Regions from separate parts of the Brevundimonas sp. RM1 genome, predicted to be linked through region 1. Evidence: predicted binding sites of a transcription regulator. Region 1 holds the regulator's gene; the other holds the start of a gene.

Region 1 (14,371 bases):
GCGATCTGACGGCGCCCGTGCTGTCGATCTCCCTGGGCGACACGGCGGTGTTCCGCATCGGCCCGGCCGAGGGCGGCGCGACCGCCGCCGTGCGCCTGGCCTCCGGCGACGTCTGCGCCCTGACCGGCCCAGCGCGGTTGGCGCGTCACGGGATCGACCGACTGCTGGCGGGCTCGTCGCGGCTGCTGCCCGGCGGCGGGCGGGTCAACCTGACCCTGAGGGTCGCGGGATAGGCGGAAAGACTCGACGGCGCACAAAAAGCCGGGGCACTGTCACGCCTTCCACAGCGCCGACCGGAGACCCGAGATGACCCTGATCACCCGGCCCGAGGGCCTGAGCCCCGACCAGATCGCCCCCAGCCGCCGCAGCCTGGGCGCAGCGACGGCGGGCGGCCTGTTCTTCGCCGCCTACGCTCCCGCCGCCCTCAGCCAGTCGGCCCAGCCGATCGCCACCGACACGGCGGGCCTGATCACGGCCGACGCGGCCTATCCGGCGCCCGACGGCTTCGCCCTGCCCGCCTATGTCGCCCGACCCGAAGGCGCCGGCCCCTTCCCCGTCGTCATCGTCGTGTCCGAGATCTTCGGCGTGCACGAATACATCCGCGACGTCTGCCGCCGCCTGGCCAAGGCGGGCTATGCGGCCGTGGCCCCCGCCTTCTTCGTTCGCGTCCAGGATCCCGCCCCGCTCAGCGACATGCAGGCGATCCAGCGCATCGTCGCCGCCGCCGGCTACGACCAGGTGATGGGCGACATCGGCGCCACGCTGGACTGGATCGGGGCCCAGCCCTGGGCCAAGGCCGACAAGGTCGGGATCACCGGCTTCTGTTGGGGCGGCAAGGTGGTGTGGCAGGCCATGGCCCGCTTCCCGACGCTGGACGCCGGGGTCGCCTGGTACGGCCGCCTGTCCCCCGCCGCCACGGCCACTGACGAACAGAAGACGGCGGGCCGCCCCTGGCCCATCGACCTGGCGGGCGAGCTGAAAGCCCCCGTGCTGGGCCTCTACGGCGGTGCAGACAGCGGCATTCCAAACGACACGGTCAAGGCGATGAACGACGCCCTGAAGGCCGCCGGCCGGAACGACAGCCAGATCGTCCTCTACGACGACGCCCCGCACGGTTTCCACGCCGACTATCGCGCATCCTACCGCGAGGCGGATGCGAGGGACGGCTGGCGGCGGCTGCTGGCGCTGTTCGATACGAGATTGAAGAACTGACCCTTCCTTCCGCTCGCCCCGGCGGACGCCGGGGCCCAGTGCTTTGGCCGCAAGCGCGGTGCGGGAAGCCAAGCAAAGAAAAACGGCCCGACGCGTCTGCGCCGGGCCGTCCTCGTTTCAGCGTGCGAAGACCATCAGGCCTTGGCGTCGAAATTCCCGCCGGTCGTGTTCGGGTCCGCATAGGCGCCGCCCGCCGCGGCGCCCGAGCCCTTGGCCGCGACCACCACCATGGCCGCGCGCACGGTGCGGCCGAACAGGGCGTAGCCCGGCTGCAGCGTCTGGATGACGGCCCCGCCCGGCACGGTGTCCGAAGGCTGCTCCATCATCGCCTGATGCAGGTGCGGATCGAAGGCGTCGCCCGGCGCCGGATCGACGCGGGTCAGGCCGTTGGCCTCGAAGGCCGACAGCAGGGACTTCTGCGTCAGCTCCAGCCCCGTGACCATGGCGGCCGCCGGACCGTCCGCATCCTTCGGCGCCGTCGCCAGACCGCGCTCCAGGGTGTCGGCCACGCTCAGCAGATCCTTGGCGAAGCGCTGAATGGCGTAGGCGCGGGCGTCGTTCTGCTGCGTCTCGGCGCGGCGCTTGACGTTCTCGGCCTCGGCCACGGCGCGCAGGGCGCGGTCCTTCCACTGATCGCGCTCGGCGATCAGGGCGTCGACCACAGCCATGTCGCCGTCGGCGCCTTCCGCCGCAGCATCCGCCTCGGACTCCTTGATGTCCTGCTCGAGTTGATCCCGGGTCTCGTCGTTGATGTCGTTCACGTCTCTTGTCCGTCCAGAATCCGGCCCAGCACCCGGGCGGTATAGTCCACCAACGGGATGACACGGGCGTAGTTCAACCGCGCGGGTCCGATGACGCCGATGGCGCCCAGCACCCGCTGCCGGCCCGACATATAGGGCGCCGCGATCACGGCGGAACCCGAAAGCGAAAAGAGTCGCGTTTCCGCGCCGATATAGATGCGCACGCCCTGAGCCGCGCCGACGTCGTCCAGCAGGCCGATCAACTGCTCCTTCTGCTCCAGATCGTCGAACAGGACGCGCACCCGCTCCAGATCCTCGGCCGCGCGGGCGTCCTGCAATAGATTGCCGCGCCCGCGCACGATCAGGTTGCGGTCGTGGCCTGCGCCGCCCGCGCCGCCGCTCCAGGCCGCCAGCCCGTCCTCGACCAGGCGGGCGGCGGCGGCGTCCAGATCGCGCCGGGCGGCCTCCATCTCGGCCTTCATCTCATGCCGGGCCTCGGCCAGCGGACGGCCCTTCAGCCGGGCGCTGAGGAAGTTCGACGCCTCCTGCAGGGTCGAAGGCGTGACGCCCGGCGCCAGGTTCATCAGCCGGTTCTCGACCACCCCGTCGTCGGCGACCAGCACGGCCAGCGCCTGTCCGCCGCCCAGGGCCACGAACTCCACATGGCGCACCCCCGCCTCGCGCACCGGGCTGGCGACGATGCCCGCGCCGCCCGCCAGACCCGACAGCAGGGACGAGGCCGCATCCAGCGCCTCTTCGACATTGCGGCCGCCGCCCTTGGCGCCCAGAACGGCCAGCCGGGCGTCGATCTCGCGCCGCTCCTCCTGGCCGATGTCGCCGACTTCCAAGAGGCCGTCCACGAACAGCCGCAGGCCCGCATGGGTCGGCGCCCGCCCGGCCGATGTATGCGGCGAGGCCAGCAGCCCGGCCTGCGTCAACGCCTGCATGGTGTTGCGGATCGAAGCGGGCGACAGGTCCAGCCCGGCGCGCGACAGGGTGTGCGACCCCACCGGCTCGCCCGTCTCCAGATAGCTCTCGACCACCCGCCGAAAGATGTCGCGCGCCCGCGCGTCCAGCGTCGCCAGGCCCGGCGAGGGATGCAGCAGGCTCATGCCGTCATCCTCCGCGCCGCCCAGTCCGCGCGGGTCAGGCGATGGACCAGGCAGTCGTCCGTCCCGTTGAAGACGTGTCGCCCCTCCGGCCGAAAGCCCAGCCGCTGATAGAAACGATGCGCCTGCGTGTTGGAGTTGAGCGGATCGATCACCACGGCCTCGACACCCGGCCTGGCGAAACAGGCGTCCAACGCCTGGGTCATCATCTGCGCGCCATAGCCCCGGTTCAGGGCGTCGGCCTCGCCGATCCAGATATCGAGGGCGCGCAGGTTCGGCTCGATCTCGCCCCAATAGCCGTTGGGCTCGCCCGCCGGGTCGATGTCCAGCATGGCGCCGATCGGACGGCCGTCGACCTCGGCGATGAAGTAGCGGAAGACGTCGGACTGCGCAGCCAGCTCCTCGTCCCAGTCGGCGGCCTCGTGTTGGTCGGGGTCGTCGGTCAGGCAGGCGACGACATGCGGCGCCGTGTCCCAGCGCGCCAGGATCGCGGCGTCGGCGGCCACGGCCGGACGAAGACGCACGACAGACGGGTCAGGGCGGGACAGGCTCATGGTTTCAGGATAAGCACGCGCCATCCCGCTTCCAAGGAATTCCCATGCGCCCGTCCGAACGCACCCCCGAACAACTCCGCACCGTCACGCTGGAAACCGGCGTCAACCGCTACGCCGAGGGCTCGTGCCTGGTGTCCTTCGGCCACACCAAGGTGCTGGCGACGGCCTCGATCGAGGAGAAGGTGCCGGGCTGGATGCGCAACACCGGCCAGGGCTGGGTCACGGCCGAATACGGCATGCTGCCGCGCGCCACCCACACGCGCGGCCGCCGCGAAGCCGCCGCCGGCAAGCAGTCGGGCCGCACCCAGGAAATCCAGCGCCTGATCGGCCGCAGCTTGCGCGCCGTGGTCGACCTCAAGGCGCTGGGCGAGCGTCAGGTGCTGATCGACTGCGACGTGATCCAGGCTGACGGCGGCACGCGCACCGCCTCCATCACCGGCGCCTGGGTGGCGATGGCTTCGGCGCTCAACTACCTCAAGGACGAGGGCGTGCTGACGACCGATCCGATCCTGGATCAGGTGGCGGCCGTGTCCTGCGGCGTGTTCAACGACCTGCCGGTGCTGGACCTCGACTATGAGGAAGACTCCACCGCCGAGGCCGACAGCAACTTCGTCCTGACCGGCGCGGGCCAGATCGTCGAAATCCAGGCCACCGGCGAGAAGCGCGGCTTCAGCCGGGCCGAGTTCGACCGCCTGTTCGAACTGGCCGAAATCGGCTGCACCGAACTGTTCGCCCTGCAGCGCGCCGCCGTCGAGGCCGCCCGCCGATAAGGCTTTTCGCGGAGCCGGATCGGGGCCATCGTCGTTGCAAAGGCGAACCCCGATCCCGGAGCCCCGCATGACCCGACCGCCCCTTCTGGCCTGCCTGATCCTCGGCGGCCTGCTCGCCGCCTGCCAGCCGCGCCCGGAGCCGGCGGCCTCCGCGCCGGCCCCGACGCCCGCGCCTTCCCCCGCCCGCGAGCCCGAGGCCCGCCTGCCCGAAGGCCCGGACATGGCGCCCCAGCCGGTTCCGATCGACGACCGGCCCTGCCTTGAGACCCTAGGCGAAGCGGCTTCGGCCCGCCTGGTCCAGCGCTGCATCACCGTCAGCCCCGCGACCCGCCCGCCCTGCCACGCTTCCAACCCCTGCGACGTGATCCAGGGCGAGATCGATCGTTCCTGCGCGATGTGGACCCGCGACGGCGAAACCCCGCCGAAAGAGTGCAAGGGCTAGCTCCCTCTCCTGTTGGGAGAGGGATGACGCCGCGTTCTGTATCGCCTCAAGCGCGCTCAAACAGCGCGCGACCGCGTCGCGAGCGATAGCGCACAAAAAAGACCCCGGCGGATCGCTCCGCCGGGGCCTTCTTCAGTTCAGCGATAACGCCGAGGCTTAGTCGCGACGGCGACGGCCGCGGTCGCCGCCGTTACGGTCGCCCTTGGGACGGCCGCCGGTGTCTTCCGACAGCGGAGCTTCACCGCGTTCAGCGCGCTCGGCGTTGATCTTGTCGGTGATGTCCTCGCCGGTTTCCTGATCGACGACCTTCATCGACAGCTTGGTCTTGCCGCGATCGTCGAAGCCCAGGAACTTGACCTTGACCTCTTGGCCTTCCGACAGGACGTCGGCCGGGTTGGCGACGCGTTCCAGGGCGATCTGGGACACGTGGACCAGGCCGTCCTTGGCGCCGAAGAAGTTCACGAAGGCGCCGAAGTCGACGACCTTCACGACCTTGCCGGTGTAGATGGTGCCGACTTCCGGCTCCGAGGCGATGGATTGGATCCAGGCCTTGGCGGCTTCGATCTTTTCCTGCTCGTTGGCGGCGATCTTGATGGTGCCGTCGTCGCCGATGTCGATCTTGGCGCCGGTCTTTTCCACGATCTCGCGGATGACCTTGCCGCCCGAACCGATCACTTCACGGATCTTGTCGACCGCGATCTTGATGGATTCGATCTTGGGCGCGAACTCGCCCAGCTCGGCGCGGGGAGCCTCCATCGCCTTCGACATTTCGTCGAGGATGTGCAGACGACCGGCCGAAGCCTGCGTCAGAGCCTGCTGCATGATTTCCTTGGTGATGCCGGCGACCTTGATGTCCATCTGAAGGCTGGTGATGCCTTCCGAGGTGCCCGCGACCTTGAAGTCCATGTCGCCCAGGTGATCTTCGTCGCCCAGGATGTCCGACAGGATGGCGAACTCGCCCGACGGCTCCAGGATCAGACCCATGGCGATGCCCGAGACCGGACGGGCCAGCGGTACGCCGGCGTCCATCAGGGCCAGCGACGAACCGCAGACCGTGGCCATCGAGGACGAGCCGTTGGACTCGGTGATCTCCGACACCAGACGGATGGTGTAGGGGAAGTCTTCCTTCGACGGCAGCATCGGGCGGATGGCGCGCCAGGCCAGCTTGCCGTGGCCGATTTCGCGACGGCCCGGCGAGCCCATGCGGCCCGCTTCACCGACCGAATAGGGCGGGAAGTTGTAGTGCAGCAGGAAGGACTCTTTGTAGGTGCCCGTCAGGCTGTCGATGTACTGCTCGTCCTCGCCGGTGCCCAGGGTGGCGACGACCAGGGCCTGGGTTTCGCCGCGCGTGAACAGCGACGAACCGTGGGTGCGCGGCAGGACGCCGACTTCCGAGACGATGGCGCGGACCTTGTCCAGGGCGCGGCCGTCGACGCGGTGGCTGTTCTCGATGATGTCGCGACGCAGGACGTCGGCTTCGCATTCCTTAAACGCGGCCGAGAACTTGGACGAGTCGACGCCTTCCGGCTTCTCGTCGGTCTTCACCAGGGCCTCGGCGGCCTTCTTCTTGGCGGCGTCGACGCCCGAGCGGCGGTCATACTTGCCCGGGTGGGCGTAGGCGGCCTTGATCTCTTCGCCGACCAGCGCCTTGATCGAGGCGACCACGTCCGAGTGGTCTTCGGCCTGGAAGTCGAACGGCTCCTTGGCGGCGTGCTCGGCCAGATCGATGATGGCGTCGATAACCGGCTGCATGCCCGCGTGCGCGAACATCAGGGCCTCGAGCATCTTCTCTTCCGACAGCTCCTTGGCTTCGGATTCGACCATCATCAGGGCGTCCTGCGTGCCCGCGACGACCAGGTCCAGGGCGCTTTCGCCCATCTGGTCGATGGCCGGGTTCAGCACCAGCTCGCCGTCGATCATGCCGACGCGCGCGGCGCCGATCGGGCCCATGAAGGGCACGCCCGAGATGGTCAGAGCGGCCGAGGCGGCGACCATGCCCAGGATGTCGGGATCGTTCTCAAGGTCGTGCTGCAGCACGGTGACGATGACCTGGGTCTCGTTCTTGAAGCCCTTGACGAACAGGGGGCGGATCGGGCGGTCGATCAGGCGGGAGACCAGGGTCTCCTTCTCGGTCGGACGGCCTTCACGCTTGAAGTAGCCGCCCGGGATCTTGCCGGCCGCAAAGGTCTTTTCCTGGTAGTTGACCGTCAGGGGGAAGAAATCCAGGCCCGGCTTGGGCTGACGGCCGTAGACGACGGTGGCCAGGACCACGGTCTCGCCATAGGTCGCCAGCACGGCGCCGTCGGCCTGACGGGCGATGCGGCCCGTCTCGAGGGTCAAGGGGCGTCCGGCCCACTCGATCGTCTTGCGTTTGATATCGAACATGTTTCGTCTTTCGTCTCCCGCGGGCGTATTCCCGTCGGGGGTGTGCGGAGCGTCAGGCCGTTCAGTCCTTAACGGTCCCCGTTGACCTGACCGCGACATCGCGGCCGGGCGGGTGATTGAGGACCGGATTTCAGGCCCTCGCGTCGGTTGCGCCGGTAAGACCCGCGGCGCGCGGGAAAGCGTAGTCTAGGAGCGGAACGAGGCGCGGACGTGTCCGCCCGCGCCTCGTGGAATTATCCGATCCGCAACCGGGCGCGCCTTAGCGACGCAGGCCCAGCTTGGCGATCAGCGCCTGATAGCGGGCGCTGTCGGTCTTGTTCAGGTGGTCCAGAAGGCGACGACGCTGCGAAACCTGCTTCAGCAGGCCACGACGCGAGTGGTTATCCTTCTTGTGGGTCTTGAAGTGCTCGGTCAGGTTGGCGATGCGTTCCGTCAGGATCGCGACCTGGACTTCCGCCGAACCGGTGTCGCCCGTCGAGCGAGCGTTGTCGGCGATGACTTCAGCCTTACGTTGAGCCGTAATCGACATCAGAGTTCTCCGTTATGGGAGGTTGAAAACACGATCGGGTTCAAGCCGACCGGCCCTGAGATTGCCGAGCGCGACCAGGGTTCCGCCCTCGAAGACCGAAACCAGCCGCGAGCCGGCGGGCAGCCGGTCCTTGAGGGTTTCAATCTGTCGGGGGAGCAGAACGATCGGCCGTCCCTGCCTCAGAGAGAGGGCGTCCTGATCCGTCACGGCCAACTCCGGGATGTCGTCCAGAGCGGTCGAAACGGGCAGCAAGCCCTCAAAGGCGGCGCCCTTATGCGCCAACTCTTCCAGAAAATCCAGCGTTACGGCGTTGTCGACCGAGAACGGCCCCACCCGCTCGCGCCGCAGGTCCGAGACATGGCCCTCGGCGCCCAGCATGATCGCCAGGTCGCGCGCCAGGGATCGGACATAGACGCCCTTGCCCGTCCGCATCGTGATCTCGACGTGATCGGCGTCGGGCGCGGCCGTCACCGCCGCCTCATGAATGGTCACGCGACGGGACTGAAGTTCAACCTCGACCCCCGCCCGCGCCAGATCATAGGCGCGCTCGCCATTGACCCGTACGGCCGAGAAGGCCGGCGGCGTCTGGTCGACCTCGCCGACAAAGGACGGCAGGGCGGCCTTCACCGCCTCGACCGAGGGGCGCACGTCGGAACGAGCGATGATCTCGCCCTCGCGGTCGATGCTGTCGGTCGAAATGCCCCAGTGGATGGTGAAGCGATAGACCTTCTGCGCCTCCATCATGAAGGGCACCGTCTTGGTCGCCTCCCCCAGCGCGATGGGCAAGATGCCCGAGGCCAGCGGGTCCAGCGTGCCCGCATGGCCCGCCTTCTGGGCGTTGAACAGGCGACGAATCTTCGTCACCGCCTCGGTCGAACCCATCTCATAGGGCTTGTCCAGGCACACCCAGCCGTTGACGAGATCGCCCTTCTTGCGTCGTGCCATAACTCAGTCTTCGCCCTGGTCGTCAGCGTGTTCGATATCGGCGCGCACGCGCGGATCGTTGAACAGGCGGTCCATGTGGCTGGCCGTGTCGAAGCTCTCATCGTGGCGGAATTTCAGGTCCGGCGTGAACTTCATGTCGATGCGGCGGCCCAGCTGGCCACGCAGGAATTTGGCATGGTCGTTCAGCGCCTTGATGATCTCGCTCTCGTGACCCGTCGTTTCGGCGGCGTCGACGCCGGCGCCCAGCGGTTCGACGAAACAGGTCGCGTGCCGCAGGTCCGGGCTCATCCGCACCTCGGTCACGGTGACGGAGACGCCGACCAGGGCTTCATCGTGAATCTCATGCTCGCGCATGACGTCGACCAGGGCGTGGCGGATCAGTTCGCCGGCGCGCAGCTGGCGCTGCGACGGCCCCAGCGGGCCGCTGGCGTTGCGGGTGTGTTGCTTGCGGGCCATCGTGGGCTCCTCCTGCTCGCGCCGCCGGGGATCGGACGCCGGCTCTGAAACGCGAAGGGGCGGGGTCTAGTCGCCTGCGTCGTTCAAGTCCAGTTCCGCCGCACTCTGTTCCGCCTGCCGGGCCGCCCGCATCACCGCGCCTGAGGTCAGGCTGCGGGCCATGGGCATGGGCAGGCCGCCCGCGTTCAGCACCTCGGCCATCCAGTGATTGCACAGATGCCCGACCCAGAAGGTCTCGCCGCTGGCGTAGAAGACGGCGGCGTCGTCGTCTCTCTGCGCCGAAACCACCACCTGCCCGCCTTCATCCAGCCGCAGCGAATTCGCCACCCGTGCGCGCAGGGCGGCGAAGCCCTGGGGCGACAGGCGCAGCGTCGCCCGCCCCGGCTCGGCGAACAGCGCCGGATCGGCCGGATCGGGGTCCAGCATGAGCACCGAAGGATTGCCGCCGGGCTTGAAGAAGGCCCGCGCCCCGTCGGGCAGGCGGCCGCTGATCGCCCCCTGTTCGACATAGAAGACGGAGTCGCCCCAGCCGATCCGCACCCAGTCGCCCGGCGGCAGGGCCCGCACCGCCCGCGCCAGGGCGTCGTCGCCCGTCGCCAGCGCCGCGCGCGGCACGGCCAGGTCGGTGTGAAAGCCGTTGTCGAGCAGATGGACGACAATCGCCGTCTCCGACGATGCGGCGGGGAACAACGCTGGATCGCCCGGCCGCTGCGCCGTCCACACCCCGGCCAGCAGGCCGATCAGGACAGCGAGGCTCCAGCGCATCAGCACCTCCGCGCCGCCTAGTTGGTCCCGAAGGCGGCGGGGACGTCGCGGGCGGGCGAAGAGCCCTGCATCGTCGCCCATTCGCCGCGATAGTCGTAGTTCAGGGTGACGCAGTGACGGAACTGGCCGTCGGCCCAGCGCCCGACCGTCTCGATCGTCAGGGGATGGCCGGTGCGCACCCGTCCGACGACGATGAAGGCCTCGTCCGAGCCGGGGCACAGGGCGCGCGACAGGGCGCGGCCGTCGCCGTCGGTCGTGATGGTGTAGACCCCGCCGTCCGCCGCCCCCTGCGGCAGGACGCGCCGCACCTGATCCGGCCCGCCGCGCTCGAACCGGGCCGACCCGCGCGAGGTCGAAGAGAACAGGTTCCTCACCGAAGTGGCGCCGAACCAGCCGCGCTCGACCTCCAGCGTCACCCCGCGCGTCAGGGCCTGGGTGGCGCGGTCGCGCGCATCGAAGGACAGGAAACGAGTATCGGCCATCGCCGGCGTCGCTAGGGCGCCCAGGCCGGCGACGATCAGCAGCAGAGACAGGTCAGGACGAGGCATGGCGGCCCATTCATTAGCGCCCCCCGACGCGATAGAGCCGAACCCTAAGGCCAAGCGGGCTTCAGATGAAGCCCATCGAGTGGAAAGACGGCGGTCGATCCGTCATGATTACCCCTCCCCCCGCTACATGACCCAAGACCGTGTTCAGAGACCCCTTCGACATCGACAACTACGCCCAGGATCCGGATCACTACCTCGCCGTGCCCTTCGTGCCGACCGAGGAGGACACGGTCGAGGCCATGCTGAGTCTAGCGGGCGTCGGTCCCGGCGATCGTCTGTATGATCTCGGCTGCGGCGACGGACGCATCGTCATCGCCGCCGCCCGCGATCGCGACGCGCGCGGCGTCGGCGTCGACGTCGACCCCCTGCGGATCGCCGACGCCATGGAGTTCGCCGGCTGGGCCGGGGTCGAACACATGGTCGACTTCCGCGAGGAAGACCTGTTCAGCGTCGATGTCCGCGAGGCCACCGTGGTCAGCCTCTATCTCCTTCAGTCCATCAATGTGCAGTTGCGCCCGCGCCTGCTCAGCCAGCTGAAGCCCGGCGCCCGCATCGTCTCCCACGCCTTCGACATGGGCGACTGGCAGGCCGACGAGCGGATCAAGGTCGCCGACGGCTACATCTACAAATGGACGGTTCCCGCCTCGGTCGCAGGTCAATGGAGTTGGACGGGCGCCGACGGAACGCCGTGCCGGTTGGAGCTGGAGCAAACCTATCAGCAGGTCACGGGCCGCGCCTGGCTGGGGGAGATTGAGGTCGACCTGCTCGGCGCCGAACTGTGCGGAGAACGGCTGGAGATTGAGCTTCAGGCGAACGCCGCGACGCCGGTTCAGCGCTTCACCCTGACCTTCGCGGATGGCGCGTTGAAGTCCGCCGTCGAGACCTGACCTCACTCACCCGCTCATCCCAAAGACAAAGGGCGCGGCTTCCGTGGAAACCGCGCCCTTCATGTTTCAGGCCGTGAGGCTCAAGCGTCCTAGTCCAGGGTGCGCTTGATCTCTTCGACGGTGAAGCACTCGATGTAGTCGCCTTCCTTGATGTCCTGGAAGCCGGCGAACTGCATGCCGCACTCCTGACCCGAAGGCACTTCGTTGACCTCGTCCTTGAAGCGCTTGAGCGTGTTGAGCACGCCCAGCTCCAGCACCACCACGTCGTCGCGGATGATGCGGACGCGCGCGCCCTTGCGGACCACGCCCTCGGTGACGCGGCAGCCCGCGACCCGGCCGACCTTGGTGATGTCGAAGGTCTGCAGCACCTTGGCGTTGCCCAGGAAGGTTTCGCGCTGGAGCGGAGCCAGCATGCCCGAGAGCACGCCCTTAATGTCGTCCAGCAGGTCGTAGATGATCGAGTAGTAACGGATCTCGACGCCTTCACGCTCGGCCAGGTCGCGCGCCTGTTTCGAGGCGCGGACGTTGAAGCCCAGGATCGGCGCCCCGGCCGATTTGGCCAGGTTGACGTCGCTCTCGGTGATGCCGCCGGCGCCCGAATAGACGGTGCGGGCGCGGACCTCGTCGTTGCCCATCTTGTCCAGCGAGCCGACGATGGCTTCGGCCGTGCCCTGAACGTCGGCCTTGATGAGGACCGGCAGTTCATTGACCTTCTTGGACTGCAGCTTCGACATCATGTCGACCAGCGACAGCGAACCGCCCGAGACCTGGGTCTTCTCGCGCTTCACGCGCTGACGGTATTCCGTCAGTTCGCGGGCGCGGGCCTCGGATTCCACCACGGCGAAGACGTCGCCCGGCGACGGCGCCTCGTCCAGGCCGAGAATCTCGACCGGAACCGACGGACCGGCTTCAGGCAGTTGCTCGTTGCGCTCGTTCAGCAGGGCGCGAACCTTGCCCCAGGCCGAACCGGCCACGACGATATCGCCGCGCTTCAGCGTGCCGCGCTTGACCAGGACGGTCGCGACCGGGCCGCGGCCCTTGTCCAGCTTGGCCTCGATGACCACGCCCTCGGCCGAACGGTCGGCGTTGGCGCGCAGGTCCATGACTTCAGCCTGCAGCAGGATGGCGTCGGTCAGACCGTTGAGGTTGATCTTCTCCTTGGCTGACAGCTCGATGATCTGCGTGTCGCCGCCCAGGCTCTCGGAGATGACTTCATACTGAAGCAGCTCGTTGACGATCTTCTGCGAATTGGCGTCCGGCTTATCGATCTTGTTGACCGCCACGATGATCGGCGAACCCGCCGCCTTGGCGTGCTGGATGGCCTCGACCGTCTGCGGCATGACGCCGTCGTCGGCCGCCACGACCAGGACGACGATGTCGGTGACGTTGGCGCCGCGCGCCCGCATCGCCGAGAAGGCCGCGTGGCCCGGCGTGTCCAGGAAGGTGATGCGCTGACCGTCGGCCAGGCGCACCTGATAGGCGCCGATGTGCTGGGTGATGCCGCCGGCTTCGCCGCCCGCCACGTCCGTGGTGCGCAGCGCGTCCAGAAGCGAGGTCTTGCCGTGGTCGACGTGGCCCATGATGGCCACGACCGGGGCGCGGATCTCGCCCGCGTCGGCGTCGTCGGCGTCGGCGATGAAGCCTTCTTCAACGTCGGATTCGGACACGCGCTTGACGGCCATGCCGTATTCCTCGGCCACCAGTTCGGCGGTGTCGGAATCGATCACGTCGTTGATCTTCATCATCAGGCCCTGACGCATCAGGAATTTGATGATGTCGACGCCGCGCACGGCCATCCGGTTGGCCAGTTCGCCGACGGTGATGGTGTCGGGGATGACCACTTCACGCGGACGGTTCGGCGTCTCGGTCGAGCCGCCGCGGCGCTTTTCCTTCTCGCGTTCGCGAGCACGGCGCACCGAGGCCAGCGAGCGCATGCGCTCGACGGCGTCCTCGTCGCCTCCCGCCACCGAATGGATGGTCAGGCGGCCTTCGCGGCGCTTGGGCTCGCCGCGCGTGCGGCTGACGGCCTTGCCGGGCGCGTTGTCGGCGAAACGCTTCTCGCGATCGTCCTCGCGGCCGGTGGCCGGACGGGCGAAGCCGCCGCCGGCGCGGCTGGGGCGCGCCACTTCGGGCTGGGCCGGAGGCTGGTTCGGGGCCGGACGGGCGCCGGGACGCGAAGCGCCGGGCGCGCCGGTGCGGGCGCCGGGGGCCGGGCGCGGGTTCAGCGCCGAATAGCGGACGGTCTGGGCCGGACGCGCAGGACGCTCGGCGCCATCGCGGCCGCCTTCGCGCGGCGCCTGTTCACGGGCCTGCGGACGCTCGCCGTCGCCCATGGCCTGTTCGCGAGCCGAACGACCGCCGAAGGCGGGACGCTCCAGCGGCGCGCGGCCGGTCGGGATCTTGGGCGCGCGCTGGCCGAAGTTGACGGCCGGGCGCTTGGGCGCGGCCGGGGCCGCCGGCTTGGCCGGCTCAGGCTTGGCTTCGACCTTCGGAGCCTCGACCTTGGGCGCTTCAACCTTCGGCGCGGCAGGCTTGGCCGGCGTGGGGGCGGGCGCCGCTGCGCTCAGCTTGGCGGCCTCCACGCGGGCGGCCTCGGCTGCGGCCTTGGCGGCGGCGGCTTCAGCCGCGGCCTTGGCGGCGGCGGCCTCGACGGCGGCGGCCTGTTGGCGCTCGGCGGCCTCGGCGGCGGCCTTGGCGGCGACCGCCTTGCGTTCGCGCTCGGCGGCCTGTTGCGTGGCCAGGGCGATGGCGCGGCGACGCGCCTCCTGTTCCTCGGGCGACAGGGCGCCGCCGGCCGGTTGACGCGGCGCGGCCGAACGCGGCGCGCCGCCTTCGGGGCGCGGACGCGCGACGTCGAAGCCCTGCGGACGCTGATGCCCGCCCTGCGGGCCGGCGCGGCGCTTGGTCTCGACGACGACGGTCTTGGAACGGCCGTGGCTGAAGCTCTGTTTCACCGTGCCGGTCGAGACCGAGCCCGCCGCACGCGGCTTCAGGCTCAACGGCGCGCGCGGCCCCGTTTGCGAAGGCGT
Region 2 (14,371 bases), 180 kb from region 1:
CAAGGCTCGTGAAGACATCAAGAACGACCTCAAGACCCTGAAGGAGGACCTCAAGGCCGGCGCCCGCGAGGAAACCCAGCGTCTGAAGGAAAAGGCCTCCGAGGCCGAGGCGCGCCTGCGCGAGCAGGGCGAGGAGCTGCGCGAGAAGGCGCGCGGCTACTACGACGACGCCAAGGTGCGCGGCCGCGAATATTACGACGAGGCCGCCGAGAAGTTCGACGAGGCCCAGCGCTACGTCGTCGAACGCGTGCAGGAGCGTCCGATCCAGTCGACCGCCATCGCGCTCGGCGTCGGCGTCGTCCTGGGCCTGCTGCTGGCCGGGCGTCGGCGCTGATGATCGGGCGGGGGCTCATCAACCGCGCGGTGGCGACCTTCGTCGCCGCCGGCGCGGCCTTCGTGGCCATGGTCGCCCTGGGGGCCACGGTCTATTACCTGCTGCTGCTGGTCGTGCCGCCGCTCATCGGCGCCGCCCTGACCGCCCTGCTGTTCGCCCTGATCGCGGCCGTCGTCGCCCTGGTGTTCGTGCGGCGGGCGCATGGTGATGACGAGGACGAGGAATACGACGAGCCCGAAGGCCTGGGCATGCGGGCCCTGCGGCTGTTCCAGCAGCGCCCGATCCTGGGCGCCGCGGCGGCTCTGGCCGGCGGCTTCATCTTCCTGCGCAACCCCGCGTTGGCCACCATGGTGGCGGCCGCCTTTACCGAGAAAAGCAGAGTCCGAAACCGACGTTAAAGGAACGGCCAAGTCTCCGAGGCGTTGTTTCAAGCAAGCGACGCTATCGACGGGAGAGGTCGAAAGCCCGCTCCCGTCAACATCTTTCGGAGGGTTCGCCTATGCTTCGTTGGGCTATTATTTTCTTCATCATCGCCTTGGTCGCAGCTGTGCTCGGCTTCGGCGGCATCTCGGGAATGTCGTTCGAGATCGCCAAATTCATCGCCATCATCGCCGTCATCCTGTTCGTCGTCTCCCTGCTGGTGGGCGGCCTGAGGGGACGCGGCGGGCCGCGCATCTAGCCGAACGGCCAGACATTGAAATCAGGGCCGCGACCATGCCGTCGCGGCCCTTTTTCATGGTTGAAGCTAAAGCCGTCAGGCGCGACGGCGCGGAAGCCGCCAGGTCTGGTGATCGGCGAAGCGACGCCCGTCCCAGGCCACGGCCGAGACCGTCACCGTCTCGGCGTCCCATTCGATCCGGTTGAAGCTGGGCGGCGCCCCCCGCTCGCGATGCGACAGTGTCCCGCAACCGACCGCGTAGGAGCAGTGGTCCCCCACCCCGATCGGCAGGGCGAAGGGCACATGAACGTGGCCGGTGACGATCAGGTCGACGCCCGCCTCGGCGAAGATGCGGGCGGCCCGCTCGCCGCGCTTGACCTCGCCGGTCATGGGCGCGCCGATCATCTCGACCAGCGGGTGGTGGCAGGCCAGAACGCGCAAGGCTCCGACCGGCGCCTGACGCAGCGCCTCGGCCGCCCGACGCGTCTGGTCCAGATCGATGACCCCCTTGGACCAGTTGGGCCGGGCCTGCCAGCCGCGCGCCGTCGTCACGCCGCGCACCATCAACCGATCCGAGCGGAACTCATGGTCATGCGCCGGATGGCCGGTCGCGCGTTCGAACGCCCGCCACGGCCAGAACAGCCGCGCCATCACGTCCCAATAGGGCACGTCGTGATTGCCCACGGTGACGAAGACCGGCTCGGGCAGGGCGCGGATCCATTCACCCGCCGCCCCGAACTCGCGCGGATAGCCTCTCTGGGTGATGTCGCCGGTGATCAGGATCAAATCGGCGCCGGCCGCGCGGGCGTAGTCGGACGCCGCCGCCACCGCGTGTTCGTGCTCGCACCCGAAATGAACGTCTGAAAACTGGAGGACCAGACCCACTAGATGCTGTCCCCGCCCGTCGGAGGCTTGGGAGCAAGAGCCGTAAAGGCGCGCGGAACGAATTTCACCGCCGTCGCGCGGCCCAGCAACATGGGTTCGCCGTCGATCACCGCCGGAATGCGGGAGCGGGCCTCCACTTCGATCTTGCGCGCGCCGCGGGTCGTGACGGTCGGATCCTGACGCCAGTCGTCGAACAAGGCGTGGGCGGCCAGACGGAAGGCCTGGGCCGCGTCAGCGGTGTTCATGGCCGCCGCCTCCAGCCCGTCGCACTTGTCCATCGCCTTGGAGATCAGCGGGCTTATCAGCACCAGGGCCTCGGCCTTCTCGCGCACGCCGCCGTCCAGCGCGTAGCGCACCCGACCCGAGAAGGCCTTCTTCAGCGCCCGGCGGCCATAGGTCCAGGCCATCTTCAGCTTGCCCTCGCGGATGGCTTCGCGCGCCGGGGCCCACAGGGCGGGCGAGCCCAGGATGGCGGCGCAATAGAAGGCCTCGCCTTCGACCTCCCCGCCTGAGACGTACTGCGGCGCGCCCTCTTCCAGCGCCAGCCGGAGGGCCGCCTTCCAATCGCCCGTGCCGTACAGGGCCTTGGGCAGCATATTCATGGTGCCGCCGGGCAAGGGGGCGATCAGGGGACCGTCCGACCCGGCGCGGGCGGCGACCGACCGCGCCGTTCCGTCGCCCGCCAGGATGAACAGGGCGTCCGGCCGCGCCGCCAGCGCCTCGCCGATCTGGTCTGGGATGCGCGCGCCTTCCAGCACCACCACCTCAGCCTGCAGGGGATAGACCGCCAACAGGGCGGCGGCCTCATCGGCCGCTTGCGGTCCGACGCCGCCCGACAGGGGATTGACCAGGATGATGATCCGCTCCAGCCGGACCTCGCCTGTCAGGGGACGCGGCTCCTCGACCGTGTCGTGCCCCGAAGGGGCGGCGGCCAGGGCGCTCAGAAAATTCGGGGCGTCGATCATGGGCGGCGAACGCCTGCGCGCGCGGCCAGTTCCGCACCTGCGACAGCGGGTGAAAAATTAAAGTGAAGCTTGCGTCGCTTTGCCTCGGAACCGCCCTCTTCGGACTGCGTTATCGAAGCTTCAGGGGTGCCCCCTAAGGGATGAAGGACAGAACCATGAACAAGGCGATTCTCGCCATCGCCGGCGCCGGTCTTCTGGTGACCGCCTGCGCCAGCGACCCGTACTACGGCGGCGGCTACGGCTCGAACGAAACCGTGCGTCAGGGCGCTGTCGGCGCTGGTCTGGGCGCCGTGGCCGGCGCCATCATCGGCAACAACGTCGGCGGCGGCAACGCAGCCACGGGCGCGGCCATCGGCGCGCTGGCTGGCGGCGCGGCCGGGGCCATCCGCGGCTCGAACCAGGACCGCAACAACCAGCAGCGTTACCGCGACAACCAGGGCCGCTACTACTACTGCTACGACAACCGCCAGACCGAGTGCTACTGGGAGAACGGCCAACGCCGTTATTGATCCAGGCTTCTAGCCTCTGGCGCCCGAAGCGTTTTCGGGACAATCTGAAAGGGCGATCCGCATGGCGCGGGTCGCCCTTTTTGCTGGAGGGCGCGCACGCCGCACGGCGCGCGCGAGGGGCCTGACATGAAGCTTGTTTCCGCAGTCGTTCTGCTGACCGCCGGCCTGGCCGCAGCCGGGTGCGCCGCCACCAGCGGATATAAGGAGCGCAGCGATCTGGTCAGCAACCCGTCCGCCTGCGCCGACAAGCGGTTCGAGGTCTATTTCGTCCCCGACCGCGCCACCCTGACCGACGCCGCCCGCCAGGCCATCGGCATGACCGCGACCCAGCTTCAGGGCTGCCAGATCAAGCACGTCAAGGTGACGGGCCTGGCCGACGCCCGCAGCGGCACGGCCGCCGCCAATCAGTCCATTTCCGAACAGCGCGCCCGCGCCGTGGCCGAGGCCCTGGCCGGCGCCGGCCTGCCCGCCCCGGCCTTTGACATCGAGGCTTCCGGCGCCCAGGGCGCCGTGGTCGGCGGCGTCAACGATCCCCTGCGGCGCCGCACCGAGGTGCTGATCGAGGTCGTCGCCCCGCGCTGACGCACCCAGACGGCCGACTGCGGCCCGCCGTCGCGGGCCGTGGATAGGCGAGGCTTGAGGGTCTAAGGTCGCGCCTTTCCCTGGTCCTGTTCCCGGCGTCGTCCTTGCGCATCCTGTTTCTTCTGCTGACCTGGTTCGCCTTCGCCCTTCCGGCGGCGGCGTCCCCATCCGCGCCCGCGTCCGAGGCGGCCCTGCGCGACGCCCTGGCCGCCGGAGCCGCCCCCAAGGCCGCCGTCGCGCCCGGCCCCCAACGCACCGAACGCATCGAGGCCGAACTGGTCGCCATGGGCGCCTGGGCCACGCCCGGCTCGACCGCCGTCCTCGCCATCCGCCAGAAGATCAAGCCCGGCTGGCACACCTATTGGCGCAACCAGGGCGATTCCGGCGGGCCGACGACCCTGACCTGGGCCTTGCCGAACGCGCTGACGCCCGGCGACATCCTGTGGCCCCTGCCCGAGCGCCAGCGCCTGCAGAGCCTGATGAACTACGGCTATTCGGACACGGTCTTCCTGCCCGTGCCGATCGAGATTCCAGCGAACACGCCGCCAGGACGCAGCCTGCCGCTGCGCGTCACCGCCCATTTCTACGTCTGCAGCGACGAGATGTGCGTACCCGAAGACCTCGACCTCACGCTGGATCTGGCGGTGCGCGAGGGCGCAGCGCCGCTGGACGCGCGCTTCGGCCAGGCGGTTCAGGACGTGGTCGCCGGCGCCCCCCGCCCCGCCGGCATCGACGCCCGCGCCGCCCTGGTCGACGGAAAGCTGACCCTGACGGCCGGCGGCGGCCCGCTGGCGGGCGCGGCGCCGAAGTGGGCCTATTTCTATCCGTTCGAGGGCGGGGTGATCGACCACGCCGCCGCCCAGTCGGGCGAACGCGGGCCGCAGGGCCTGACCCTGACCGTCGCCGCCGGGCGCGGCCTGGCGACCAACGGTCTGAACGGACCGATCGGCGGCGTCCTGTCCACCGATCTGGGCGCCTGGGAGATCACGGCCGAGCCGGGCGCGGCCCTGACCGGCGTCACGGGCGACGGCGCGATCGGCGACGGCGAGGGCGCGCAGGCGGACGCTTCGGCCACCGACCTGTCCGACTTCGTCAAGGCGACGTTGTTCGCCCTGCTGGGCGGTCTGATCCTGAATCTGATGCCCTGCGTCTTCCCCATCCTGGCGATGAAGGCGGCCTCGCTCAGCCGCGCCGCCCATGAACCGGCCGAGGCGCGCCGCGACGGTCTGGCCTTCCTGGCCGGAGTGCTGGCGACCTTCCTGCTTCTGGCGGGCGCGCTGCTGGCCCTGCGCGCGGGCGGTCAGGTTCTGGGCTGGGGCTTCCAGTTGCAATCGCCGGGCGTGGTGGCGGCTCTGGCCCTACTGATGCTGGCGGTGGCGCTGAACCTGTCGGGCGTCTTCCATGTAGGCGCAGGCCTTCAAGGCGCCGGGCACGGCCCGCTGTCGCGCCTGCCCGGCGCGGCGGGCGCCTTCTTCACCGGGGTGCTGGCGGTGATCGTCGCTGCGCCCTGCACCGCCCCCTTCATGGCTTTTGCGCTCGGCGCCGCCCTATTCATGCCCTGGCCGATGGCCCTGGCGGTCTTCCTGATGCTGGGGCTGGGCCTGGCCCTGCCCTATGTGCTGATCAGCCTCAATCCGCGCCTGCTGGCCCGTCTGCCGAAACCCGGCCCGTGGATGGAGAGCTTACGCAATCTGCTGGCCTTCCCCATGTACGGCGCCGCCCTGTGGCTGGCCTGGGTCTATGGCCGCCAGACCTCTGACGCCCTGGCCTTGTTGTTCGGGGCCGGGCTGCTGCTGGCTTTGGCGCTGTGGCTCTATGGCCGAAGCCAGGCCGCCGCATCCGGCAAGGGCCGGGCCGCGGGCGCCGCCGCCCTGATGGCCCTGATCGCGGCCCTGGGCTTCGGCGTCCTGGCGGGGCGCGCCGCGCCCGCCGCCCCGGACAGCGCAGGCGCTTCGACCCATTTGCCGTCCCAGCCCTGGTCCGAACAGGCGGTGAAGGCCGCCTTGGCCGAAGGGCGCCCGGTCCTGGTCAACTTCACCGCCGACTGGTGCGTGACCTGCAAGGTGAACGAAAGCACGGCCCTGTCCTCGGCCCGTACGGCTGAGACGCTGGAACAGGCGAACGCCGTCTATCTGGTCGGCGACTGGACGCGGCGCGACGACGCCATCACCGCCGAACTGCAACGCCACGGCCGCTCGGGCGTGCCCCTCTACCTTGTCTATGCGCCGGGCCGGCCCGAGCCGCGCATCCTGCCTCAACTCTTGACCGAAGGCGTCGTCATCGACGCCCTGAAGGACGCCGCCGCCCGCTGACCTATCACCCCGAGGAGACCGCCATGTTCCGCCTGCTGACCGCCGCCTCCGCCTCTCTGTTGCTGCTCGCCGCCTGCCAGCAGCCGCCCGCCGCATCGCCTGAACGGTCCGAAACCGCCGTCGTCGCGCCCGAAGCGACCGAGGCGCCCGCGCCCGGCGAAACGGCCCCGGCCTTCACCCTGGTCGACGCCGAGGGACAGCAGCGCTCCCTGGCCGATTTCCGCGGCAAGACGGTGGTGCTGGAGTGGACCAACGAAGGCTGTCCCTTCGTGAAGAAGCACTACACCGGCGCCATGCAGGCCCTGCAGCGCGAGGCGACCGCCGACGGCGTGGTCTGGCTGACCATCATCTCCTCGGCGCCGGGAACCCAGGGCTTCGTCGAGGGCGAGGAGGCGCAGGCCTGGAAGGCCAAGCACCAGGCCGCTTTCACCCACCTGCTGCTCGACCCGACCGGCGAGGTCGGCAAACGCTACGACGCCAAGACCACGCCCGACATGCGCATCATCGATCCCGAGGGACGGCTGATCTACGTCGGCGGCATCGACGACCGGCCGACCAATAAGGTCGAGGATCTGGACGGAGCCAACAACTTCGTCCGCGCCGCTCTGGCCGACGCCAAGGCCGGTCGCGCGCTCCAGACCGCCTACGCTGCGCCTTACGGCTGCGCCATCAAATACCCTGAGACGATCGAGGGCTGAGCGTCCCTTCCAAGCAGAGCCTCAAGTCGCGCGAAGCGCGATGGGCCAAGCAACCAAACCTCAAGCCGAGGCTAGGCCTCAGGTTGAGGCGGCGAGGTGATGACCTCGACGTTGTCGTTCAGCAGATAGGACAGCTCGTCGAGGGCCAGCTTGCGCGCAGCTGCGTCAGACGCGCCTTCCAGAGCCGCGACCTTGACCGGAATGTCTTCCGAGATGCCGCGCAGGATGCACTTCAGATCATTGTCCGTGCCGCGCTCCTTGAGGACCAGATGACCCTGCATGTCGCGCTGGGCCAGGTCCGTCGCCTGGGTCTTGAACGCTCCATAGGCCGCGCCGGTGAAGAAGCCGGCCTTGTCCGCCTCGCCCGAGGCCAGCCAGCCGTCGACGATGGTCTTCAGGGCGCCCGAACGGGCCGCCAGATCGGCGAACAGAGGCTCCTGGGCCACCGAAACCGGTGCGGCCGGGGCCGCCGGCGGCAGGGCGGCGGCTTCAGCGACCGCGGGGTCGGCCAGCATCAGGGCGACGGCGAGAGCTATTCCGCAGGACATGGCGTGCCTTTCACAAGGGACCGAGACGGCGGACTTCCGCCAGGAAATCCTTGTTGACCCAGTCTTGGATTGAACTCTTCACGGCCTGAGCCGTAAACCAGAGCTTGCAAGCGCCGGGCCAAAAGCCGGGACCGCCATGGGGAGACGACAATGCCGCACGCCGCCTGGGCCGAACTCGAGGCCGCCGCCCGACGGGACGCGGATGCGCGAATCCAGGATCAATTCACCGCCGACCCCGACCGGCTGGCGCGGCTGACGCTGGACATGGCCGGCTTGCACATCGATCTGTCCAAACAGAGCTGGACCCACGCGGGCCTGAAAGCCGCGCTGGACCTGGCCCGCGCCTGCGACGTCGAAGGCCGCCGCGCGGCCCTGTTCAACGGCGAGGCGGTCAATCTGACCGAAGGCCGCGCCGTGCTGCACCCGGCCCTGCGCGCGCCGGACGGCGCCGACTTCCGCGCCCTAGAAGAACCTGTCTCAGCCGAAGTCGAGGCCGTGCGCGCCGAGATGAAAGCCTACGCCGAAGCGTTGCGGTCCGGGAATGAAACAGGCGCGAGCGGACGCCCCTTCAAGACGGTGCTCCATATCGGCATCGGCGGTTCCGATCTGGGACCGCGCCTGATCTGGGACGCCCTGCGGCCTCTGGACCCGGCCATCGACCTGCGCTTCGTCGCCAACATCGACCCGCGCGACATGGCCGAGGCCCTGATCGGGCTGGATCCTGAAACCACCCTGGTGATCGTCGTCTCCAAGAGCTTCACCACTCAGGAGACCCTGCTGAACGCCCAGGCCGCCAAGGCCTGGCTGGCCGCCGCCCTGCCCGCCGAGGGGATGGCGAAACACTTCATCGGCGTCACCGCGGCGCCGGAAAAGGCGACGGCGTTCGGCTGCGGCCGCACCTTTGCGTTCCGAGACTGGGTCGGCGGGCGCTATTCCCTGTGGTCGGCGGTCAGCCTGTCCTGCGTCATCGGCCTGGGCTGGGACGCGTTCCAGGGCTTCCTCGACGGCGCCGCCGCCCTGGACCGCCACTTCCTCGAGGCCCCGCTGGAGAGGAATGCGCCAGTGCTTCTGGCTCTGGCCGAGATCTACAACGTCGACGCCCTGCACCGCCCGGCGCGCACCATCGCCCCCTACGCCCACGACCTGCGCCGCCTGCCCGCCTTCCTGCAGCAACTTGAGATGGAATCGAACGGCAAGCAGGTGCGACGCGACGGCGCGCCCGTCGGCCGCCAGACCTGCCCCGTCATCTTCGGCGAGCCGGGTGCCAACGCTCAGCACGCCTTCTTCCAGCAATTGCATCAAGGGCCGCAGGTCGTGCCGGTCGAGTTCATCATCGTGGCCCGCACCTGCGAGGAAACGCCCTCGACCTATCTATGGTCCAACGCCCTGGCCCAGGCCCAGGCCCTGATGCAGGGCAAGACCGAAACCCAGGCCCGCGCCGAGCTGATCGCATCCGGCGCCTCCGAGGACGAAGCCGACCGCCTGGCGCCGCACAAGACCTTTCCCGGCAATCGACCGTCGACCGCCATTCTGATGGAGCGGCTGACGCCCCAGACCCTCGGCGCCCTGATCGCCCTCTATGAGCACAAGACCTTCGTCGAAGGCGTCCTGTGGGACATCAACAGCTTCGACCAATGGGGCGTGGAGCTGGGCAAGGTTCTGGCCAAGGCCCTGCTGAAGGACGCCGCCGCAGGCGCGCCCTCGGCGGACCTCGACCCCTCCACGGCGGACCTGCTGCGGCGGCTGACGGCGTGACCGTCGTCGCCCCGACCTGGCAGCGGCTGGAGGGGTTGGCCCTGCTCGTCCTCGCCGCCCTGGCCTATAGCCGCTTCGGCCAGAGCTGGGCGCTGTTCGCCGTTCTCTTCCTGGCTCCTGACCTCTCCTTCGCCGGCTATCTGGCGGGTCCGCGCGCAGGCGCATGGGCCTATAATCTGGCGCACAGCCTGATCGGACCCTTGGCGCTGGCGAGCGCGGGCCTGCTGGCCGCCGCGCCCTTGGCGACCGCCCTCAGCCTGATCTGGCTGGCGCACATCGGGTTCGACCGCGCGCTCGGCTATGGGCTCAAGTCGCTTGAAGCCTTCGGCCTCACCCACCTTGGTCTGATCGGTCCCGCCAGGCGCGCGGCGCAGGTCGATCAGTAGAGACCGCTAATGCGCGCGGCCGCTCTCTCCAGATAGGCCGCCGTCGGAAGCCCGGTTCCGTGATACAAGCCGCCGATGCTAAGGTGTGATCGCGCAACACACGGCGAAACGACCATGGACATGATGCTGGAGTTGACGGTCGCCACCGCCATGGTGCTGCTGACCGTGGGAACGCACGCGATCGGACTGCTCTGCCTGGGTCGCGTGCTGGCCGCCCTGGAAGCGCGCGAAAGTCCGGCTCCGGCAGCGGTCCGCCTCAACCCCCTGTCCACGCGCGGCGCCCTCTATACGGTGACTTTGGTGCTGGGCCTTTTCGTCATCCACGGGCTGGAGATCTGGAGCTACGCCGCCCTCTTCTACCTGCTGGAAGCCGTGCCCGATCTACGCGAAGCCGTCTATTTCTCGTCCATCAGCTACGGCTCCATCGGCTACGGCGACGCCTCCATTGATCCGGAATGGAAGCTGCTAGGCGCGATCGAAGGCATCAACGGCGCCATTCTTCTGGGCTGGACCGTGGCCTTCTTCGTCACGGTCATGGGACGACTTCTGCCGAGCGCCGAACGCGGCAGCGGCTTCGAATAGGCCGCCCGTGAAAAAAGGCCCGGCCGTGCGGCCGAGCCTTTCCTCATCTCATCCCCGCTTACCAGCGGCGGTCGTAGCGGTAGTCGCGATCACGATCGCGGTCGCGGCGGTTCTGATAGCTGCGCCATTCGCCGTGGTTCCGCCAATAGCGGCCGTCGCGGTAATAGCGTCCGTCGTTGCGCTCATAACGGCCGTTGTAATAGCCGTCGCGGCTGTTGATGCCGTGCTCGCGCTCCCAGTGGCCCTGGTTTCGATAGCAGCGGCCGCCGCGGTAGTAGCCACAGTCGTCGTTTTTCGAGGACGAGGCCGCGCCCAGCGCCGCGCCCGCCAAGGCGCCGCCCGCGACATAGCGTCCGTCGCCTTGGCCGATCAGGGCGCCGGCGACGCCGCCGACCACGGCGCCCAGGACGGCGTCACGGCCGGTGTTGTCGCGATCGCGGTCGCGATAATGCTGGGCCGCAGCCGGGGTCGAAGCCAGCATCGTCACAACCAGAGCAGGGGCGATAGCGCCGGCGCCGATCTTGAACAGGGTCTTCATGGCGGGCTCCTTTCGAAAGCCGGTTGATCCGTTGTCCCCCTTCTAGCGGCGCCTGTCTGAACGACCTCGGCGGCGGTCGTTCATTTTCGCTTCATCTGGGCGCCGATTTCAGGCCGCATCGCCCTTGACGCCCCCCCTCCCCCTGCCTAACTCCCCGGTCGTTAGCACTCGGGGAGGGCGACTGCCAAAGTCGTGGGCTCCGAGGGCTGGAACCAACATCCTAACGGGAGTTACTCAGATGGCGTTTCGTCCGCTCGGCGACCGCGTGCTGGTCAAGCGCGTTGAAGAAGAATCCAAGACCAAGGGCGGGATCATCATCCCCGATACGGCCAAGGAAAAGCCCCAGGAAGGCGAAGTCGTCGCCGTGGGCCCCGGCGTCCGTGACGAAGACGGCAAGTTCGTCGCCCTGGAGCTGAAAGCCGGCGACCGCGTCCTGTTCGGCAAGTGGTCGGGCAGCGAAGTGAAGATCGACGGCGAAGACCTGATCATCATGAAGGAATCCGACGTCCTGGGCGTGCTGTCGTAAGACGCGCCTCGGTTTCCGGTTTCTGATTTAAAATCTTATAGATAGGAGCAGCCCGCATGGCCGCTAAAATCGTAAAGTTCAACACCGACGCCCGCGACAAGATGCTGAAGGGCGTCAACGTCCTGGCTGACGCCGTCAAGGTGACCCTGGGTCCGAAGGGCCGCAACGTCGTGATCCAGAAGTCGTTCGGCGCCCCGCGCTCGACCAAGGACGGCGTTTCGGTCGCCAAAGAGATCGAGCTGGAAGACGCCTTCGAGAACATGGGCGCCCAGATGATCCGCGAAGTCGCCTCCAAGGCGAACGACAACGCGGGCGACGGCACCACCACCGCCACCGTCCTGGCTCAGGCCATCGTGCAAGAGGGCCTCAAGGCCGTCGCCGCCGGCATGAACCCGATGGACCTGAAGCGCGGCATCGACCAGGCCGTCGCCGTGGCCCTGGACGAAGTGAAGACCATCTCCAAGCCGGTCTCCAACAACTCGGAAATCGCCCAGGTCGGCACCATCTCGGCCAACGGCGACGCTGAAATCGGCGAGCTGATCGCCCTGGCCATGGCCAAGGTCGGCAACGAAGGCGTCATCACGGTCGAAGAAGCCAAGACGGCTGAAACCACCGTCGACATCGTCGAAGGCATGCAGTTCGACCGCGGCTACCTGTCGCCCTACTTCATCACCAACCCGGACAAGATGGAGGTCGCCCTCGAAGAGCCCCTCATCCTGCTCCACGAGAAGAAGCTGACCTCGCTGCAGCCCATGCTGCCGGTGCTGGAAGCCGTGGTTCAGTCGGGCCGCCCCCTGCTGATCATCGCCGAGGACATCGAAGGCGAAGCCCTGGCCACCCTGGTGGTCAACAAGCTGCGCGGCGGCCTGCGCGTCGCCGCCGTCAAGGCTCCGGGCTTCGGCGACCGCCGCAAGGCCATGCTGGAAGACATCGCCATCCTGACGGGCGGCCAGGTCATCTCTGAAGACCTGGGCATCAAGCTGGAAACCGTCACCCTGGACATGCTGGGCAAGGCCAAGAAGGTCTCCATCACCAAGGACGACACCACCATCGTCGAAGGTTCGGGCGAGAAGGACGGCATCGAGGCTCGCGTCGGCCAGATCAAGCGTCAGATCGAGGACACCACCTCGGACTACGACCGTGAGAAGCTGCAAGAGCGTCTGGCCAAGCTGGCCGGCGGCGTCGCCGTCCTGCGCGTCGGCGGCTCGACCGAAGTCGAAGTGAAGGAAAAGAAGGACCGCGTCGACGACGCCCTGAACGCGACCCGCGCCGCTGCCGATGAAGGCATCGTCCCGGGCGGCGGCGTGGCCCTGCTGCAAGCCTCCAAGAAGCTGATCGATCTGAAGGGCGTTAACGCCGATCAGAACGCCGGCATCAACATCGTGCGCCGCGCCCTGCAGGCTCCGATCCGTCAGATCTCCGAGAACTCTGGCGTCGAAGGTTCGATCGTGGTCGGCAAGGTCATGGACTCGACCGACGCCTCGTTCGGCTTCAACGCCCAGACCGAAGAGTACGGCGACCTCGTCCAGATGGGTGTGATCGATCCGGCCAAGGTCGTCCGTTCGGCTCTGAAGTCGGCCGCCTCGGTCGCCGGCATCATGATCACCACGGAAGCCGCCATCGCTGACGCGCCGAAGAAGGCCTCGGCCGGCGGCGCCCCCGACATGGGCGGCATGGGCGGTATGGGCGGCATGGACTTCTAAGGAAGTCCGGCTTCTCAAAGCTCAAACGACGGAAGGGCGGGATCGAAGGATCCCGCCCTTTTCTTTTCCTTCTTCATCGAGACGATGAAGGACTATTCACCCGCCTCCCCGACTTCACGCCCCGCCAGCCGCGCGCCCTCGACCACCGCCGGGTCGTTCCGCGCCGTGTCCAGCACCCAGTCGCGGAAGCGGGCGATCTTGGGGGTCAGGCGGCGGCCGGGCGGGTAGCAGAGCCAATAGCCCTCGGCCAGGGCGACGGTCTCCTTGAACGGCCGGACCAGAAGTCCCCGTTCGATCTCGCGGCCGTAGAGGATGGGCGAACCCAGGGCCACGCCCTGATCGCCCAGCGCCGCCGCCACCTCCATCGCCTGATTGTCGGCCGTCAGACGCGGCGACGGGGCGGCGTCGGCGGGCGCCACCCCGGCGGCGGCGAACCAGGCCGCCCACTCCTCCGGCTCTCCGACCAGATGGGCGCGTTTCAGATCAGCAGGCGTCTTCAGATCCAGCCGATCGCGCATGGCGGGGGTGCAGACGGGCGTGAAGACGGCCGGCATCAGGAAACGGCTCTCCAGTCCGGGCCAGCGGCCCGAACCGAAGCGCAGCGCCACGTCCAACCCGTCCGCGCTGAGGCTGGACAGGACCGGGCTGGTGTCCACCCGCACCGCCAGGTCGGGGTTGGCCAGTTGAAAAGACCCCAGCCGCGTCGCCAGCCACTGGGTCGCCAGAGTCTGAAGCGTCGTGACGGCCAGCACGCCCTGGTCGGTCTCGACCACCTCGGCCACGGCGCGACGCAGCAGGGTCATCGCCTCGGTCGCCGCCGTGGCCAGGCGCTCGCCTTCGGGCGTAAGGGCCACCTGCCGCGTGCCGCGCGTGAACAGGGGCCGCTCCAGCCGTTGCTCCAGATCGCGGATACGCCAGCTGACCGCCGCCTGGCTCATGCCCAGAATCTCGGCCGCGCGGGTGAAGCTGAGCAGACGCGCCGCCGCCTCGAACACGCGAAGCGCGTCGACCGGGATGCGGGAAAGAGGATCAGACATAAGCTAGCCTTATGGATGAACGCCGTCGTCTCGTTTGTGACAGCCGCCACCATGCGCCATTCTGTTGATCTCAGAAAGGAGGACGAACAATGGAAGACATTCACCGCACTCATAAGGAACCCGCGTGGGGCTGGATCGGAGCCTTGCTTGACGCCCACCGCCTTTCACGCCGCGAAACCGGCGATGTCCGTCTCAGGGCCCGACCCTGCCCGACGCCCCCGCGTCGGGCGGCCTGCTGACGGCCGCCGCTGCGCCGGGCGCGACCCCAAGCGCGCGACAAGCGCGACAAGGCGTCGCGCCCGGCGTCCTTCCGTCAGCGGAGCGGTTGCCCCCGCGCGGCGCCCCCGCCCATA

The links. The regulator HrcA, encoded in region 1, represses chaperone genes, less so after heat shock. The targets are predictions, from matches to a motif close to GTTAGCANTCNNNNNNNNNGANTGCTAAC.
Region 2: the regulator HrcA is predicted to act here: its motif matches at 10,913-10,941, upstream of groES (co-chaperone GroES).

The regions. Positions count from the first base shown of each region.
Region 1 covers NZ_JBRERY010000002.1:83,637-98,007, forward strand. The annotation lists gene ACU5AP_RS02320 (alpha-ketoglutarate-dependent dioxygenase AlkB) at 1-233, shown strand, start outside; gene ACU5AP_RS02325 (dienelactone hydrolase family protein) at 307-1,212, shown strand; gene grpE (nucleotide exchange factor GrpE) at 1,347-1,973, opposite strand; gene hrcA (heat-inducible transcriptional repressor HrcA) at 1,970-3,064, opposite strand; gene ACU5AP_RS02340 (GNAT family N-acetyltransferase) at 3,061-3,615, opposite strand; gene rph (ribonuclease PH) at 3,660-4,385, shown strand; gene ACU5AP_RS02350 (hypothetical protein) at 4,453-4,827, shown strand; gene pnp (polyribonucleotide nucleotidyltransferase) at 4,984-7,212, opposite strand; gene rpsO (30S ribosomal protein S15) at 7,472-7,741, opposite strand; gene truB (tRNA pseudouridine(55) synthase TruB) at 7,754-8,686, opposite strand; gene rbfA (30S ribosome-binding factor RbfA) at 8,690-9,142, opposite strand; gene ACU5AP_RS02375 (DUF2459 domain-containing protein) at 9,209-9,907, opposite strand; gene ACU5AP_RS02380 (hypothetical protein) at 9,925-10,455, opposite strand; gene ACU5AP_RS02385 (SAM-dependent methyltransferase) at 10,596-11,342, shown strand; gene infB (translation initiation factor IF-2) at 11,432-14,371, opposite strand, start outside.
Region 2 covers NZ_JBRERY010000002.1:266,905-281,275, reverse strand. The annotation lists gene ACU5AP_RS03330 (glycine zipper domain-containing protein) at 1-334, shown strand, start outside; gene ACU5AP_RS03325 (hypothetical protein) at 334-732, shown strand; gene ACU5AP_RS03320 (DUF1328 domain-containing protein) at 834-1,013, shown strand; gene ACU5AP_RS03315 (metallophosphoesterase family protein) at 1,089-1,877, opposite strand; gene ACU5AP_RS03310 (diacylglycerol/lipid kinase family protein) at 1,877-2,842, opposite strand; gene ACU5AP_RS03305 (YMGG-like glycine zipper-containing protein) at 2,998-3,351, shown strand; gene ACU5AP_RS03300 (OmpA family protein) at 3,478-3,933, shown strand; gene ACU5AP_RS03295 (protein-disulfide reductase DsbD family protein) at 4,038-6,245, shown strand; gene ACU5AP_RS03290 (thioredoxin family protein) at 6,269-6,943, shown strand; gene ACU5AP_RS03285 (hypothetical protein) at 7,015-7,491, opposite strand; gene pgi (glucose-6-phosphate isomerase) at 7,642-9,246, shown strand; gene ACU5AP_RS03275 (DUF4260 domain-containing protein) at 9,243-9,632, shown strand; gene ACU5AP_RS03270 (ion channel) at 9,747-10,214, shown strand; gene ACU5AP_RS03265 (hypothetical protein) at 10,273-10,752, opposite strand; gene groES (co-chaperone GroES) at 10,991-11,278, shown strand; gene groL (chaperonin GroEL) at 11,335-12,981, shown strand; gene ACU5AP_RS03250 (LysR substrate-binding domain-containing protein) at 13,074-14,018, opposite strand.